3 regions of the Kitasatospora sp. NPDC008115 genome follow, and region 1 is predicted to be linked to each of the others. Evidence: riboswitches for the same ligand, from Rfam matches in the RefSeq annotation. Region 1 holds a riboswitch; each other region holds the start of a gene.
What was found. Region 1 has a riboswitch for cyclic di-AMP ahead of ACFZBX_RS32365 (peptidoglycan DD-metalloendopeptidase family protein). Riboswitches for the same ligand answer to the same signal wherever they lie in the genome.
Positions count from the first base shown of each region.

Region 2: linked by a shared signal. The riboswitch ahead of ACFZBX_RS04465 (M23 family metallopeptidase) and the one ahead of ACFZBX_RS32365 (peptidoglycan DD-metalloendopeptidase family protein) in region 1 are both predicted to bind cyclic di-AMP.
Region 3: linked by a shared signal. The riboswitch ahead of ACFZBX_RS00400 (transglycosylase family protein) and the one ahead of ACFZBX_RS32365 (peptidoglycan DD-metalloendopeptidase family protein) in region 1 are both predicted to bind cyclic di-AMP.

Region 1 covers NZ_JBIBHU010000034.1:46,767-52,313, forward strand. Annotated here, with positions in the region: gene ACFZBX_RS32360 (APC family permease) at 1-309, opposite strand, end outside; gene ACFZBX_RS32365 (peptidoglycan DD-metalloendopeptidase family protein) at 689-1,705, opposite strand; cyclic di-AMP (ydaO/yuaA leader) riboswitch at 1,709-1,871, opposite strand; gene ACFZBX_RS32370 (MFS transporter) at 2,184-3,710, shown strand; gene purB (adenylosuccinate lyase) at 3,748-5,178, opposite strand; gene ACFZBX_RS32380 (HelD family protein) at 5,297-5,547, shown strand, end outside.
Region 2 covers NZ_JBIBHU010000003.1:22,481-28,027, reverse strand. Annotated here, with positions in the region: gene ACFZBX_RS04490 (SpoIIE family protein phosphatase) at 1-306, opposite strand, end outside; tRNA gene ACFZBX_RS04485 (tRNA-Ile) at 495-568, shown strand; gene ACFZBX_RS04480 (TetR/AcrR family transcriptional regulator) at 640-1,209, opposite strand; gene ACFZBX_RS04475 (alpha/beta fold hydrolase) at 1,252-2,079, opposite strand; gene ACFZBX_RS04470 (YiaA/YiaB family inner membrane protein) at 2,203-2,493, opposite strand; cyclic di-AMP (ydaO/yuaA leader) riboswitch at 2,740-2,898, shown strand; gene ACFZBX_RS04465 (M23 family metallopeptidase) at 2,911-3,780, shown strand; gene ACFZBX_RS04460 (hypothetical protein) at 3,838-4,728, opposite strand; gene ACFZBX_RS04455 (GNAT family N-acetyltransferase) at 4,772-5,356, shown strand; gene ACFZBX_RS04450 (sensor domain-containing protein) at 5,482-5,547, shown strand, end outside.
Region 3 covers NZ_JBIBHU010000001.1:92,335-97,881, forward strand. Annotated here, with positions in the region: gene eno (phosphopyruvate hydratase) at 1-989, opposite strand, end outside; gene ACFZBX_RS00400 (transglycosylase family protein) at 1,231-2,166, opposite strand; cyclic di-AMP (ydaO/yuaA leader) riboswitch at 2,172-2,320, opposite strand; gene ACFZBX_RS00405 (cytochrome P450) at 2,552-3,862, opposite strand; gene ACFZBX_RS00410 (SDR family NAD(P)-dependent oxidoreductase) at 4,095-4,520, shown strand; gene ACFZBX_RS00415 (MazG family protein) at 4,555-5,547, opposite strand, start outside.

The sequences.
Region 1 (5,547 bases):
GGCGGCGGTGAGGTGACGGGCCATCGCCACATAGCCGACCGAGAAGACCGTGAGCACCAGGGTCGCGAAGACGTACGCGGCGGGCGCGCCCGCACCGTTGCCCTGGCCGACCACGATCGGGAGGTTGCCGGTCATCGCGGTGATCGGCGCCGCCGTGGCGACCGCCATGAACACCACGCCCGCCAGGCCGACCGAGTCCGCCTTCAGCCGGTCCACCCCCGCTCCCGGCGCGGCACCCGCTTCCGGGCCCGCCCCCGCTTCCGGCTCCGCGCCCGACCGCTGCCCCGTGTCCCCGCGCTGGACGGCCATCCGGCCTCCTTCACCCGCCGTGGCTGTGCCGCCCGCCGGACCGGCCGGGCGATGACTGCCCGACAGCATCCGCAATCGCCGCACCGGCCGCAAAGCGCGCCGACCCGGCGTCACCACCACCCGGTTGACGCCGTGTTCGACCGGGCCGCGCGCCGTTCGAGCGGCCCGCGCCCCGACCGGGCGGGCCGGTCACGACGACGGCCGGCCCGGCTCGCGAGGGAGGTCTCGCGAACCGGGCCGGCCGGACGGGCGTGTCCCGCGCCCGTCGATCCGCTTGAGGTGCGGCGATCACCCGGTCTAGCGGTCACCCGACATGACCATTCCGGGAGAGTCGTTTCGCCCCGCACCCAGCGGTGGCGGAGATGATCCGACCCGAGGGTCAGATCGCGACGCCGTGCGCCCGCAGGTAGGCGATCGGGTCGACGTCCGAGCCGTACTCCGAGCCGGTGCGGATCTCGAAGTGCAGGTGCGGGCCGGTCACGTTGCCGGTGGCGCCGGAGAGGCCGATCTGCTGGCCGGCGGTGACGGTCTGACCGATCTTCACACCGATCGAGGAGAGGTGCGCGTACTGGGCGTACTTGCCGTCGGCGAGCTTGATCTCGACCTCGTTGCCGTAGGCGCCGCCGTTGCCGGCCTTCACCACGGTGCCGGCCCCGACGGCGCGCAGCGGGGTGCCGGTGGGGGCGACGAAGTCAACGCCGGTGTGGTGGCCGGAGGACCACATCGAGCCGGCCACGCCGTAGGCGGTGCCGAGCTTCGGGTTGGCCAGCGGGGCGAAGAAGCCGGAGGTGGAGGCGACCGGGGCCGCGACCGGGGCGACGGCCGCCGGAGCGGCGGGCTTCGCGGCCGGAGCGGCCGGCTTGGTGGCGGGCGCGGCCGGCTTGGTGGCCGGAGCGGCGGGCTTGGTGGCCGGAGCGGCCGGCTTGGCGGCCTGGGCGGCGGGCTTGGTGGCCGGAGCAGCCGGCTTGGCGGCCTGGGCGGCGGGCGCGGCCGACTTGGCGGCCGGGGCAGCCGGGGCGGCCGGAGCGGCCTTGGTCCCGAGCGCGAGCTTCTGGCCCGGGAAGATCAGGTTCGGGTTGGCGCCGACGACCGAGCGGTTGTGCTCGTACAGCGCCTGCCAGCCGCCGTTGACGTTCTTGGCGGCGGCGATCTTCGACAGGGTGTCCCCGCCGACGACCTTGTAGCTCTCCTCGACCGGGGCGGCGGCCGGAGCGGCGGCCTGGGCGGCGGGAGCGGTCTGCGCGGCCGGGGCGGCGGGCTTGGCGGCCGGGACCTCGTGCGCCTGGGCGCTGACGGTGGTCACCAGCGGAAGGGCGAAGGCGGCGCCGGTGACGGCGGTGGCGATGCCGATGCGGGCGGCGCGGGGCAGGGCGATACGACGAGCCTGTGCGGGCATGGAAGATGTCCTCTCCGACGCCTGCGAGGTGAGCTGTCGGGTTCGGGCTGGAGTTGCCCGGCCGCGTAAAGGCGGCTTCACCCCAAGCCGGACCTCGGAATTCGGGTCCGGCGACTTACCTGTGGGTCCCCCGCTCCTGCCGTACAGAGTTCGTTGCGTACCACCGGGCAGCGGCAGGACTAGGCGTTCCACCCGGTGGCCACCCGGGCTGACGCCGGGCGGTCGCTGAACTAAAACTCATCCGTTCGGGTGAAGCAATGTCGATCTCCGCGACCCGGGACCAAAGTCCGCAGCACGGTGACGCTCCGCAGAAAAGGCATGCACAGTACGCACACAATCCATTTACGCCGCGCACGTGATCCACGACCCTGCGCACATTCCGGAACCAGTACGCACACGATCACTCACGGAGCGGACATTCCGCGACACACCCCCGGTGACCCTTGTCACGTCCGCCCTGCGGGGCGGACCATGGGCCGTGGCCACCTCCGAGGCCGGCACCCTGCGGTTGGGCACCGCGCAGGGTCGCCGGGTACTTCTGGCGACGGTGCTCGGCTCCAGCATGGTGATGCTCGACGGAACCGTCGTGAATGTCGCGCTGCCCCGGATCGGCGCCGACCTCGACGCCCAAATCGACGCCCTGCAATGGACGCTCAACGCCTATCTGCTCACCCTGGCGGGCCTGATCCTGCTCGGCGGCGCCCTCGGCGACCGGTACGGCCGACGCCGGGTCTTCCTGCTCGGCGTGGTCTGGTTCGCCGCCGCCTCCGCGGCCTGCGCCGCGGCGCCGACCATCGAGGTGCTGAACCTGGCGCGCGCCGTGCAGGGCGTCGGCGGCGCGCTGCTCACCCCGGGCTCGCTGGCGATGCTCCAGGCGGTCTTCCACCCCGAGGACCGCTCGGCGGCGGTCGGCCTCTGGTCCGGGCTCGGCGGGGTGTCGGCGGCGGTCGGCCCGTTCCTCGGCGGCTGGCTGGTGGACGGCCCCGGCTGGCGCTGGATCTTCCTGCTGAACCTGCCGCTGGCTGCCCTGGTGGTGGCGGTGTCCGCCCGGCACGTGCCGGAGAGCCGGGACGAGTCCGCGACCGGCCGCTTCGACGTGCTCGGCGCGGTGCTGGCCGCCCTGGCGCTGGGCACCGTCACCTATGCGCTGACCGCCGCCGGCACGGGCCTGTCCGCCGCGGTCTGGGGCACCGGCGCGGCGGGCCTGCTGCTCGGCGCCGCCTTCGTCGCGGTCGAGCGCCGCGCCCCGGAGCCGATGCTGCCGCTCGGCCTGTTCGCGTCCCGGCTGTTCACCGCCGTGAACCTGGTCACCCTCGCCGTCTACGCGGCGTTCAGCGGCGTCTTCTTCCTCCTGGTCCTCCAACTGCAGATCGTCTCCGGGTTCTCCCCGCTGGCCTCCGGGCTGGCCCTGGTGCCGATCACCGTGATCATGCTGGCGCTGTCCGCCCGGGCCGGCCGGCTGGGCAAGCGGATCGGCCCCCGGCTGCCGCTCACCGTGGGCCCGCTGCTCTGCGCGGCCGGGGTGCTGCTGATGCTGCGGATCGGCCCCGACGCCTCGTACTGGACGGACGTGCTGCCGGCCGCCGCGGTGATGGGCAGCGGCATGGTGCTGCTGGTCGCACCGCTGACGGCCACCGTGCTGGCGGCGGTGGACGTGCGGCACGCGGGCATCGCCAGCGGGGTCAACAACGCCGCGGCCCGGGCGGCCGGCCTGCTGGCGGTCGCCGCGCTGCCCGCGCTGGCCGGCCTCAGCGGCGACGACTACCAGGTGCCGGACGCGGTCGACTCCGCCTTCCGCGTCGCGATGCTGATCTGCGCCGGACTGCTCGTGGCCGGCGGGCTGATCGCGCTGGCCACCGTGCACGGCAACGTACTGGCCCCGGAGGACGAGCACCCGGTCGCCGAACCGGACTGCCGTTACGCCTGTGCCACCAACGCCCCGCCCCTCGACCCCGGCCACCCGGCCGCGACCTCGGCCGAACACGGCGAGGGCCCCGCCGCGTGAACCCGCGACGAGGCCCTGCCGAACACCCGACGAACCGTCAGAGGATGTCGCCCGGCGCGTACTTGGCGGCCTCCGGGTACGCGGCCGCGACGGCCTCGACCTGGCGGACGACCTCGGCGACCTGCGCGCCGGCCGCGCCCGTGAAGGACAGCTTGTCGGCCAGCAGCGCGTCCAGCGCGGCCCGGTCCAGCGGGATCCGCCCGTCGTTCGCCAGCCGGTCCAGCAGCTCGTTCTCCCGGGCACCGGCCCGCATCGCGAGCGCGGAGGCGACGGCGTGCTCCTTGATGACCTCGTGCCCGGTCTCCCGGCCGACGCCCGCGCGCACCGCGCCCATCAGCACCTTGGTGGTGGCCAGGAACGGCAGGTAGCGGTCCAGCTCGGCCTCGACCACGGCCGGGAAGGCGCCGAACTCGTCGAGGACGGTCAGGAAGGTCTCCAGCAGGCCGTCGAAGGCGAAGAAGGCGTCCGGCAGCGCGACCCGGCGGACCACCGAGCAGGAGACGTCGCCCTCGTTCCACTGGTCACCGGCCAGCTCGCCGGTCATCGACGCGTAGCCGCGCAGGATGACGGCCAGGCCGTTCACGCGCTCGCAGGAGCGGGTGTTCATCTTGTGCGGCATCGCCGAGGAGCCGACCTGGCCCTCCTTGAAGCCCTCGGTCACCAGCTCGTGGCCGGCCATCAGGCGGATGGTCTTGGCCAGGCTGGACGGCGCGGCGGCCAGCTGGACGAGGGCGGTCAGCACCTCGAAGTCCAGCGAGCGCGGGTAGACCTGGCCGACGCTGATGAGCACGTTCTCGAAGCCGAGGTGCGCGGCGACCCGGCGCTCCAGCTCGGCCAGCTTGTCGGTGTCGCCGCCGAGCAGGTCCAGCATGTCCTGCGCGGTGCCGACCGGGCCCTTGATCCCGCGCAGCGGGTAGCGGGCGATCAGCTCCTCCAGGCGGCGGAAGGCGACCAGCAGCTCGTCGGTGATCGACGCGAAGCGCTTGCCCAGGGTGGTGGCCTGCGCGGCCACGTTGTGCGAGCGGCCGGCCATGACCAGCTCGGCGTGCTCGGCGGAGAGCCGGCCCAGGCGGACCAGCACGGCGACGACGCGGTCACGGACGTGCTCCAGCGACTGCCGGATCTGCAGCTGCTCGACGTTCTCGGTCAGATCCCGGGAGGTCATGCCCTTGTGGATCTGCTCGTGGCCGGCGAGGTCGCTGAACTCCTCGATGCGGGCCTTGACGTCGTGCCGGGTGACCCGCTCGCGGGCGGCGATGGAGCCGAGGTCGACCTGGTCGATCACCCGCTCGTAGTCGGCGACGGCGGTGGCGGGCACCTCGACGCCGAGGTCCTGCTGGGCCTTCAGGACGGCGAGCCAGAGGTGGCGCTCGAGGACCACCTTGTGCTCGGGGGACCAGAGCTGGGCCAGGGTCGCCGAGGCGTACCGGGAGGCCAGGACATTGGGGATCTGGGGCTTCGCGCTCACGCTTCGCAAGCCTAACAGCCGAGGTCAGCCGGAACGGCCCGGGCTCGGGTAGGCTGGGACACTTGAGCACCCTTCACCAAGCATCCCACAAACTCCTCACCGCAAGGATACCACGTCCATGAACGGATCTCCAGCGGTTCCCACCCGTCCGGCCGAAACGGACGACCCCCTCGCCGAGGCGATGCGCGCCGAACAGGCCTGCCTGACGGGCCTCTACGGCCATCTGGACACCGCTCGCGAGCGCGCCCGCCGGGCCCTGGCGGCGGCCGGCCGCGAGGCCGGCCCCGGCGGCACCCACCAGGCCCGGTTGGAGCGCGAACTGCGCGCCGCCGAGGCCGCCCGCCGCGCCGCCCGGCTGGACGCCGTCGA
Region 2 (5,547 bases), on a different contig from region 1:
GACGCTGGTGCGTTCGGGGCTCAGGAGATAGGGGCGGCGCAGCTTCAGCGCCATCGCGGCGGGCAGCTCACTGGCCGGGTCGACCACGCTGTAGCGCTCGTGGGCCCAGTCGGGCAGGCCGTGGGAGGCGGAGAGCCGGAGCATGCCGCCGGGGTCGAGCAGGTAGAGCGCCGAGCCCTCGCCGGTGATCCAGCCGGGGCCCTCGGCGAGCACGGTGCCGAGCAGTTCGGCGGCGCTGGTGCAGCCGAGCAATAAGCGGACGCAGCGCATGGCACTGCGCGCGGTGGGGCTGCTGCGCGGGTCCACGGGACGGCCGGCCTCTCCGGTTCCTTATGGGGCAGTTAATTCTTAATACCTTATTTCTTAAGCGGGTGAGGCGTGAGGCGAACGGCGGGTCCCGGTGCACCGGGTTTCCCTGGTGTGCGAGCACCCCCGCCGGGTCCGGTACCCTTCTCCGTACGACGTCCCGCCGTACCGGCGGGGTCGTGCGGTACGGGGCTATAGCTCAGACGGTTAGAGCGCTTCCCTGATAAGGAAGAGGCCACAGGTTCAAGTCCTGTTAGCCCCACACCACCACGAAGGGCCCGGAGCATCCCGCTCCGGGCCCTTCGGCGTTCCCGCGTCCGGCTGCCGCGCCGCTCAGGGGCGGGGCCAGCCGCGCAGGCCCGCGGTCAGCACGGTGATCATGCGCTCCTGGGTCTCGCCGAGGTCCTCGGCGAGCTGGAAGGCGCCGCCGGTCGACAGCGCGGCGAAGCCGTGGGCCAGCGAGCGGAAGGTGCGGGCGGCGTGGATCGCCTCGGAGCCTTCGAGACCGTACTCGCGCAGCACCGCGACGATCACCCCGACCAGCCGGCCGGCCGCCGCGGCCAGGTCGGCGTCCGGCTGCGGCGCCTGCGGCAGGGCGCCGTAGCGGTGCGGGTGCTCGGTGGCGTACGCGTGGTACGCCCGCAGGACGGCGGCGACCGCCGCGTCCCCGCCGCGGCCGAGCGCCGCCTCGGCCAGCCGGTCGGCCAGCTCCTCGGTGACCCGGACGGCCACCAGCCGGCGCAGTTCGGCCAGGCCGCCGCTCACGTGCTTGTACAGCGAGGGGGTGGCGACCCCGGCGCGGCCGGCCACGGCGGCCAGGGTGAGGGCCTCGGGGCCCTGCTCGTCGATGAGGGCGAGGGCGTGGCCGACGACCTGCTCGGGGGTCAGTCCGACTCGGGGCACAGCGGTTCTCCTGGGGTGGGTGGGTGACGGCGTTCGGAGCGCTCAGGCCAGGTCGGCGAGGAAGGCCAGCAGGGCGTCGGCGGTGGCCCGCGGGTGGTCGGCCATCGGGTAGTGCCCGGCGCCCTCGATCATCACCTTGCGCGCGTTCAGCGCGGCGGCCTGCCGGTCGGCGACCAGCTCCGGCTTCCCGAAGTCGGGGTCCTTCGAGCCCATCACGACCAGCGCCGGGCAGCGCACGGCGGCGGTCCAGCCGACGGGCGAGGAGTCGCCGCGCACATAGCCGCGGGTGGCGGTCTTCCGGCCCGGGGTGCGCATCGCGGCGACCAGCCCGGCCACGTACTCCTCGTGGTCCGCCGGCTTGGGCCCGGGGTAGGCCATCTTCCGGTGGTAGAGGCCCCAGAACGCGGGCGAGTGCACCACCAGCGCGCCCATCGCGCCGACCACCAGCCGCTGGAGCGCGCCGACGGGGACGTTCTCGACGAAGGCGTCCAGCAGGACGATGCCGGCCACCCGCCCGGGGGCGGCCCCGGCGGCCTTGACGACGCTGGCGCCGGTGTACGAGCTGCCCGCCAGCACGGCCCGCTCGATGCCCAGGTGGTCCAGCAGGGCGAGGACGTCGCCGGCGATCGCGGCGGGGGAGTAGTCGTCCCAGACGATCGAGGACTCGCCGAAGCCGCGCAGGTCCATGGTGATCACCCGGCGGCCGGCGGCGGTCAGCAGCGGGTGCAGGTGGCGGTAGGCGGCCCGGCTGTCGAGCATCCCGGGGAGCAGGACGACGGGGGCGCCCTCGCCGTGCCCGGTGTCGTCGAAGGCGATCCGGCCGCCGGGCAGGTCGAGGTGGCGGGTGACGGGGGCGAGGGTGCCGTTCATGGGGAGCCTCCTGGGGGCGGGATCGTCGGCGGAGCGCCGATAGCCATAAAGCTAAGGCTAATAGCCTTAGCCGTCAAGCTATCGGTACTGGCTGCGCGCGGCCGGCCCGCCCGGGGCGGCCGGTCAGACCCCTTCCACCTTGAACGGGTCGTGCTCGGTCAGCAGCTTGTCCAGCCGCGCCTGGTCGACCCGGGTCACCAGCTCGGAGGTCTCCTGCCGGTCCCGGACCACCTTGGAGAGGGTGAACGTGGAGGTGATCGTGTAGAGCAGGCCGAGGGCGAGGAACGCCCGGGTCCACGGCTCCACCGGGAGGAAGGCGATCCCGACGCCGAGGGCGGTGGCGGAGAGGGTGAAGGACAGCACGGCCTGGATGTAGTACGCGGCCGTGGTGCGGGACTGCATCGGTGTGCTCATGGCGCCCAGGATGGCCGCGCCCGGCCCGGCCGCACATGAGTAGCGGTACTCAAGTGAGGGGCCGTTCGTTGACGTCCTGACACGTTCGGTAGTGTCAGTTGTCATCAAACGTCCCAAAACGCCCATCGGGCCGCGTGGTGCCCGATCCGTATCCCGCCGTCACCAACGGATGGCTTGGAATCGGGGGGCTCTCGGATTAACGTTTGATAACGCAGCGCGGTCCGCAACGCCGTACCCAGACGGCACCGTGCGCCGTCGCCTAATCCCGCCGGCCGGCCTCCGGGCAGGCCAGGGAGCCGGGGAACCACGTTCCTTGGGGTGAATCGGCCAGGCCCAGGCCCAGCCGTAGGAGACCTTCCTGCTCCGAACCCGTCAGCTAACCCGGTAGGCGCGAAGGAAGGAAAGGAGCGCGCCTCCGTGGCGTCGACGCACACCCCGGCACACCCGTCCGGCTCCTCGGCCGGTACCCGGCTGCTCGATCACCCGGCTCCGTTCACCGGTCAGGGCCCGTTCGGCGGCCCCGCCGACGAGACCGCCCCGCCGGCCGCCGAGACCAGCCGGCACCGGATGCCCCGTCAGGGCCGCGGCACCGCTCCGCTGCTCGGCGTCACCGCCGTCGCCGCCACCCTGGGCGCCACCGGCTTCGCCTCCGCCACCCCTGCCGCCGCGCCCGCCGTCGAGGCGCCCGACGAGCAGCCGGTCGCGCTCTCCGCCGACCCCGGCCTCGCCCTCGCCGCCCGCATCCAGCAGCAGGCCGACAGCCAGCGCACCGCGGCCGAGGAGAGCGCCCGCGTCCAGGCCGCCCAGGAGGCCGAGGCCAAGCGCGCCGCCCAGATCGCCCAGCAGGAGCAGGCCAAGCGCGCCGCCGAGGAGGCCGAGAAGGCCAAGCTCGCCGCCATCAAGCTCCCGGTGCGCGACTACCGGCTCTCCGCCCACTACGGCCAGAGCGCCCGCTACTGGGCCCACCTGCACACCGGCCTGGACTTCGCCGCCGACCAGGGCGAGCCGGTCTACGCGGTCGGCCAGGGCACCATCACCTCGGCGGGCTGGGCCGGTGCCTACGGCTACCGGATCGTCGAGACCCTGCCCGACGGCACCGAGATCTGGTACTGCCACCTCTCCTCGATCATCAAGGGCTCCGGCAAGGTCGTCCCCGGCCAGCAGATCGGCAAGGTCGGCGCGACCGGCAACGTCACCGGCGCCCACCTGCACGTCGAGGTCCGCCCCGGCGGCGGCGCCCCCGTCGACCCGGAGAGCTGGTTCGAGCAGCGCGGCGTCACCCCCTGACGCCTCCGGCAGCACACGACGAGGGGCCCCGGCCGACCGGCCGGGGCCCCTCGCGCGTCAGCGCTCCTCGTCGCCGGCCGGTTCGAGACCCGCCAGATAGGCGTCGATCTCCGCCTGCCCCGGCTCCGGCGCCAGCTCCGGGAACTCCTCCACCAGCAGCCTCGGCAGCCCCGGAACCGTCCACGCGCCGGCCAGCTCCAGCGCCACCCGGACCGCGGCGTCCTCGAACGCCCCGAAGTCCCCGGCCAGCTCGTCCGGCATCGGCCGGCCCAGTGCCGTCAGCTCCGCCAGGTTCCGGTAGCTGCGCTCCATCAGCCCCTGCTCCAGCAGCCGCCGCGCCCCGTCGGTGGCCATCCCGACCGCCAGCGTCCGGGCCCCGCCGTCCCAGCCCCCGTCGTCCACCGGGTCCAGCACGCCGTCCGCCTCCAGCGCCTCGAACGCCGCCGAGCGCTCCTGCGCCGGCAGCTCCCGGAACCCCTCCAGCCAGGCCCGCACCGCCGCCTCGTCACCGGTGTCCACCCCGGCCGCGCGCAGCAGCAGCGTGTACAGCCGGGGCCAGGTCACCAGGTCCGCCCGGCGCAGCAGCCCGGCCGCCAGCTCGCCCTGCCACTCGGCCTCGGCGTGCAGCCGCTGCCGGCGCTTGGCGTTCAGCCGCTTCGCCGCCCGCTGGTGGTCGACCAGCAGCCGCACCGCCGCGCCGTACGCCAGCGGGTCCTGGCCCGGCTCCGGCTGGACGTACAGGTGGAGGCGCTCGTACAGCAGGTGCTCCACCGCGGCGGAGGTCAGTTCGGGCCAGCCGTCGTGCATCCTGCCGCCGCCCAGTTCCAGCAGCGCCAGCACCGCGCGCAGCGGGGCCCCGGCGACCGGCTCGCGGCCCTCCGCCTCCGCCCAGGCGAGCAGTTCGGCGGCCTTGGTGCGCGGGGCGAGCCGCAGGTCTTCGTCTTCCATAACCACGAACCGTAACCGCTGGTCGGGGGTAGGGTCGGGAGCCATGGTTCCCGTCCGACTCACCGGGCCCCGGCTGGCCGTCCGCGAGTTCCACCAGTCCCCCGAGGACGTGGACGCGCTGCACGCGGTGTTCGGCGATCCGGAGGCCACCCGCTACCTCGCCTTCGAGCCGCGCGACCACGAGGACTGCGCGGACCAGATCGCCCAGTACCTGGAGGAGGCGGAGAAGGAGGACCGGACCGTCTACCGGCTGGCCGTCACCCGCCTCGCCGACGCCGACGACCCGGCCCGCGCCGTCCCGGTCGGCAACGCCGCGCTCGGCCTCGGCCCGCACCGCGCCGCCCACCTGGGCTACGCCCTGCGCCGCGACGTCTGGGGCCGGGGGTACGCCGGCGAGGTCGTCGCCCTGCTGCGGGACCTCGCCTTCGGCCCGCTCGGCCTGCACCGGCTGCAGGCCCGGGTGGACGTCGACAACGCCGCCTCGATCCGGGTGCTGACCAGGGCCGGCTTCCGGCTGGAGGGCCGGGTCCGGCACGACTACCGGCGCCGGGACGGCTGGCGCGACGCCTACCAGTACGCGCTGCTCGCCGACGACGGGTCGGCCGGGGGCGCCGGTCAGGGGGGATAACCCCACCCCCGGTTCGCCGGGGAGCCGGATGTCCAAGCCGGGCGCGCTTTGACAGGCTGGGGGAGTCAGCAGGACAGACCCCACGAGCCCCGAACCGCGACCGACCCGAGGGACCGAGACCGGCCATGAGCACCCACAGCATGCAGCGCAACGAGTTCGACGCGTACGACGGCCGCGAGTACGGCGAGCAC
Region 3 (5,547 bases), on a different contig from region 1:
TTGGCGGTGCCGGTCTCGATGCCGCGGGCCAGGCGGGCCGGGTTGGTGACGAACAGGTCGTCGCCGACCAGCTGGACCTTGTCGCCCAGCTTGTCGGTCATGGCCTTCCAGCCGTCCCAGTCCGACTCGTCCAGCGGGTCCTCGATGGAGACCAGCGGGTAGGCGGCGACCAGGCCGGCGTAGTACTCGATCAGCTCGGCGGAGGTGAGCGCCTTGCCCTCGAACTGGTAGGCGCCGTCCTCGTAGAACTCGGAGGAGGCGACGTCCAGGGCGAGCGCGACGTCCTTGCCCGGCACGTAGCCGGCCTTCTGGATGGCCTCGACGATGAGGTCCAGGGCCTCGCGGTTGGAGTCCAGGTTCGGGGCGAAGCCGCCCTCGTCGCCCAGGCCGGTCGACAGACCGCGCTCCTTCAGCACGCCCTTGAGGGTGTGGTAGACCTCGACGCCCCAGCGGACGGCCTCGGAGAAGGACTCCGCGCCGATCGGGGCGATCATGAACTCCTGGATGTCGACGTTGGAGTCCGCGTGCGAGCCGCCGTTGAGGATGTTCATCATCGGGACCGGCAGGACGTGCGCGTTCGGGCCGCCCAGGTAGCGGAACAGCGGCAGGTCGCTGGCCTCGGAGGCGGCGTGCGCGACGGCCAGCGAGACGCCCAGGATGGCGTTGGCGCCGAGCGAGGACTTGTCCGGGGTGGCGTCCAGGTCCAGCATGGCCTGGTCGATCAGGCGCTGCTCGGTGGCGTCGTAGCCGACCAGCTCCGGGCCGATCTGCTCGATGACGGCCAGGACGGCCTTCTCCACGCCCTTGCCGAAGTAGCGGTTCTTGTCACCGTCGCGGAGCTCCAGCGCCTCGAAGGCACCGGTGGAGGCACCCGACGGGACGGCGGCACGGCCGGTGCTGCCGTCGTCGAGGCCGACCTCGACCTCGACCGTGGGGTTGCCGCGCGAGTCGAGAATCTCACGGGCTACGACGACATCGATGGACGGCACGAGGCATCTCCTAGCGGAAGCAGGTTCGGCTGACGTGGGGTGCAGTCGGCCGGACGATTGCGGAGTCGTTACGACCAGAGCCTAACCGCACGGGCTGTCCGGGCCACGTCGACCTCGGCTCCGTCTCAGCGTGTGGCCTCGCTACCCACCGGTAGTTCACCTGGTTGCCGGGCCGGAGACGTCCGGAAGCGGACGAAGGGGGCCCAATCGGCCCCCTCCGTCCGTCCGGTCGGACCGGTCGTCAGCCGAGGGTCAGGACCTGGCCCGGGACGATCAGGTTCGGGTCGGCGCCGACGGTGGCGCGGTTGCCGTCGTACAGCGCCTGCCAGCCGCCGGAGACGCCCTGGGCGGTGGCGATCCCGCCGAGCGTGTCACCGGAGCGGACGGTGTAGCCCTGGCCGGCCGACTGCTGCTGAGCGGCGGGGGCCTGGGCGGCCGGCTGGCCGGCGTTCTGCTGGTAGACGCTCTGGTGGCTGGTCCAGTACCAGGCGCCGTTGTTCTGGTACCAGTACACCTTGGCGTCGGCGTCCCAGCCGGCCTTGCCGGAGAAGGCCGGCGACTGCTGCTGCGGCTGGGCCTGCGGGGCCTGCTGCTTGGGCGCGGCGTGCTTCGGCGCGTACTGCTGGGCCTGCGGCTTGGCGGTCTGCTGCTCGGCCTGCGCCTTGGGGGCGGCGTGCTTCGGCGCGGCGGCCTTCGGGGCCTCCTGCTGCGGCTTGGCCTCCTGGGCGGCCTGCGGGACCTGCGGCTTCGGGGCGGCCGGCTTGGCGGGCGTCGAGGTGTCGACCGCCGCCGGGGCGCCGCCCTTGGTCAGGCCGGCCTTCTTGGAGCAGACCGGCCAGGCGCCCGGGCCCTGCCCGGCGAGGACCTTCTCGGCGACCGATATCTGCTGGGCCTTCGAGGCCTGGTTGGCCTGCGGCGCGTAGGCGTTGCCGCCGTACGCCTTCCAGGTGCTGGCGGTGAACTGGAGGCCGCCGTAGAAGCCGTTGCCGGTGTTGATGCTCCAGTTGCCGCCGCTCTCGCACTGGGCGACCGCGTCCCAGGTGGAGACCGGGGCGGCGGAGGCGCCGGTGGCGCTCAGGATCGGCATGGCCAGTCCGACGCCGGCGACACCGGCGACGGCGATGGCCTTCTCGGCCTGGGTACGGCGACGGTGACGACCGGTTCCAACGAACAGCATGAAGGGGTCCCTCTCCGCACGCCTGCGAGGTGAGCTGTCGGGTTCGGACCGGGAGGTGGCCCGGCCGCGCGGAGGCGGCTTCACCCCTAGCCGTGGGAGACGGCGCAAAACCTGGGTCCCCCGCCCCTGCCCAGGGTTCTGGTCGGTTTCCCGGGGCGCGGCGGGCAGGACTCGGCGTTCCGCGCACGGGGCCCGCAGCTGCGGGCTCCACGGAGAGTAGACAGATCTTCAGAGCAATCACAAGCTCATATCGTCGATATCACACGGACATCACGTCATGTGATGGATCGCCTACCAACCGGGGTGGTATGTCCGGATTGAGGGTGGTTCAGACCCTCGGAAACCGGCGAACGGAGAGTGTGCGTCAGCGTGTTGTGCTGGTGCGTCAGCCCTCCGAGCCGGTCTCCGAGCCAGTCTCCGGGCCGGTCTCCGGAGCCTTGCCGCCGGGCGCTTTCTCCGGTGTGAATTCCACCGGAAGTTCACGGAGTCCACGCATGATCAGACCACCGCGCCACCGCAGGTCCCCGGGGTCCGCGGCGAGCCGCAGGTCCGGCAGCCGGGTCAGCAGGGTGGCCAGCGCGGCCCGCCCCTCCAGCCGCGCCAGCGGCGCGCCGATGCAGTAGTGGATGCCGTGCCCGAACCCCAGGTGCGGGTTGTCCGTCCGGGCCAGGTCCAGGGTGTTCTCGTCGGCGAACCGCGCCGGGTCCCGGTCCGCCGCCGCGAGCACCACCAGCACCGGGTCGCCGACCGGGATCTCCACCCCGCCGATGGTCAGCGGGCTGGTCGCGAACCGCCAGGTGGCCAGCTCCACCGGCCCGTCGTAGCGCAGCAGTTCCTCGATCCCGGTCTCCAGCAGCGCGCTCTCGCCGCGCCCGACGGACTCCTGGAGCAGGGCGCGCTGGCCCGGGTTGCGCAGCAGCGCGTACACGCCGTTGCCGATCAGGTTGACCGTCGTCTCGAAGCCGGCGAAGAGCAGGATGAAGGCCATCGCCGCGGCCTCGTTCTCGGTCAGGTGCTCTCCGTGGTCGCTCGCCCGGATCAGCCCCGAGATCAGGTCGTCGCCGAGGTCCGCCCGCTTGCGGTGGATCAGCTCCGCCAGGTAGGCGCGCATCCGCTTCACCGCGCGCCCCACCCCGCCGCGCCGGCCGCCGCCGTGCCGGATCATCATCCCGGCCCAGTCCCGGAAGTCGTCCTGGTCCTCGGCCGGCACCCCGAGCAGGTCGCAGATCGCGTAGATGGGGAGCGGGAAGGCGAACTCGTGGATGAGGTCGGCGGACCCGCGCGCCGCGAAGCCGTCGATCAGCCGGTCGGTCAGCTGCTGCACCCGCGGCTCGAAGGCCGCCACCCGGCGCGGCGTGAACGCCTTGGACACCAGGCGGCGCAGCCGGGTGTGGTCCGGCGGGTCGATGTTGAGCAGGTGCGTCATGAGGTCGGCCTGGCGCTCGCCCGGGATGCCGACCCGGCCGGTGCGGTGGGCCTGCTCGCTGTGGTGCACCGGGTTCTTGGAGAGCCGGCCGTCCGCGAGCGCCTGCCGGGCGTCCGCGTACCGCGTGACCAGCCACGCCTCCACCCCGCTCGGCAGGGTGGTCCGGTGCACCGGCTCGTGCTCCCGCAGCCACGCGTAGGCGGGGTACGGGTCGGCGGCGAACTCCCAGGTGAACAGGGGCGGACGGGCGGAGGCGGGCTGAGCTGGCATGGGTCGACGGTATCCCGGGCGTGTCCGGGCGACCGCACGCAGTGCGCGCGACGTGCGCGTGGGCGGGCGGTGTCCGCTCACCGGGACACCGCGCCGTCCGTTCGGCGTGACAGGCGTGAGCCTGGTCACCTGAGGGGTAATTCCTGTTGCGGAGGGTCAGGACCTGCCTACGATCCTCCGCAAGGTGCGCGTGGGCGCCGGTGCGGAGCCGCCCACAGGGAGGAGCAAGGCCATGCGGGTCAACGGTTCGGTCGTCGTGATCTCCGTACTCGACGGCGGGTCGGGGGCGGACCTCGCCCGCCGGCTCACCGCGGCGGGCACCACCGGCATGCTGATCGCCGACCAGCGGGTCGGGATCGCCGAGGACCTCGCCACCGAGCTCGACCGGCCGGGCTGTCCCGTCGTCGGCGTCTGCGGCGACGTCCGCCGTCCCAGTGACGTCGCCGCGCTGGTCGACACCGCCGAGAAGCACCTGGGCCCGATCGGCCTGTTCTGCGTGGCCGGGCCGGGCGGCGAGCGGATCGTCTCCCTCGCCGAGCTGCCCGACCACCTCGACCTGGAGCGGCTCGCCGAACTCGTCGCCCTGGTCGGCGAGGCGATCGGCGAGGTCGTCGTCGTCCCGGCGCAGCGCCGGCCGGTGGCGGACGTCGCCGCCTGATCGCCACGCCCTCCACCGGCCGGGCTCCGGTCCCCTACTCTCCGGGCTTCAGGCCCTCGGCGGCGCGGACCGCGTCCCGGTAGCCGCGCGCCGCCGCCCGCAGTGCGGCGTCCACGTCCACCCCGGCGTCGTGCGCGCGCTGCGCCACCGCGAGCAGCAGCCGGCCCGCCGACTCCGCCGTCAGCGCCCCCGGCAGCTCGTACGGTTCGTCCGGCACGCCGGTGAAGCCCGCCCGGCGCACCCGCGACACCAGCTTCGCCGCGTAGGCGAGCGAGGGCAGCCCGGCCGGCACGCCGTCCAGCACCGACTCGCGCTCCGACTTCTCGGCCGCCTTGAGCGCCTCCCAGCTGGCCTCCACCTCCTCCGCGCCGCTCGCCTCGGCGTCGCCGAACACGTGCGGGTGGCGGTACATCAGCTTGTCGACGATGTCGCCCGCCACGTCGTCGACCGAGAAGGCGCCGGTGGGGTGCTCCTCGGCGATCCGGGAGTGGAAGAAGACCTGGAGCAGGACGTCGCCCAGCTCCTCGCGGAGCATGTCGCGGTCCCCCTCCTCGATCGCCTCGACCAGCTCGTAGGCCTCCTCGACCAGGTACTTCACCAGGCTGGCGTGGGTCTGCTCGGCGTCCCACGGGCAGCCGCCCGGCGAGCGGAGCCGGTCCATCACGGAGACCAGGTCCAGCAGCCGGGCGCCCGGCAGGTCGTAGGAGCCGGGCAGCACCTCGATCTCCGGCACCTCGCCGGCGTGCTCGACCGCGAGGCGGGCCAGCGCGTCGGTCAGCCCGGGGTCGCCGTCCGGGCCGCCCAGCCAGACCGTCGGTCCCGCGTCGGCGGACGGCCCGTCCGGGGCCTCGGTCAGCAGCCGGGCCAGCGCGGGGGCGGAGCCGGGCGCCACGGTCCGGACCTCGACGCCGGCCTGCGCCAGGGCGGGCAGCTGCGGGTGGGCGGGGTCGGCGGTGAGCACCCGCCCGGCCGACCGCAGCGCCTCCCAGGCGGGCCACGACAGCAGGCCGGGGGCCACCCGGTGGGT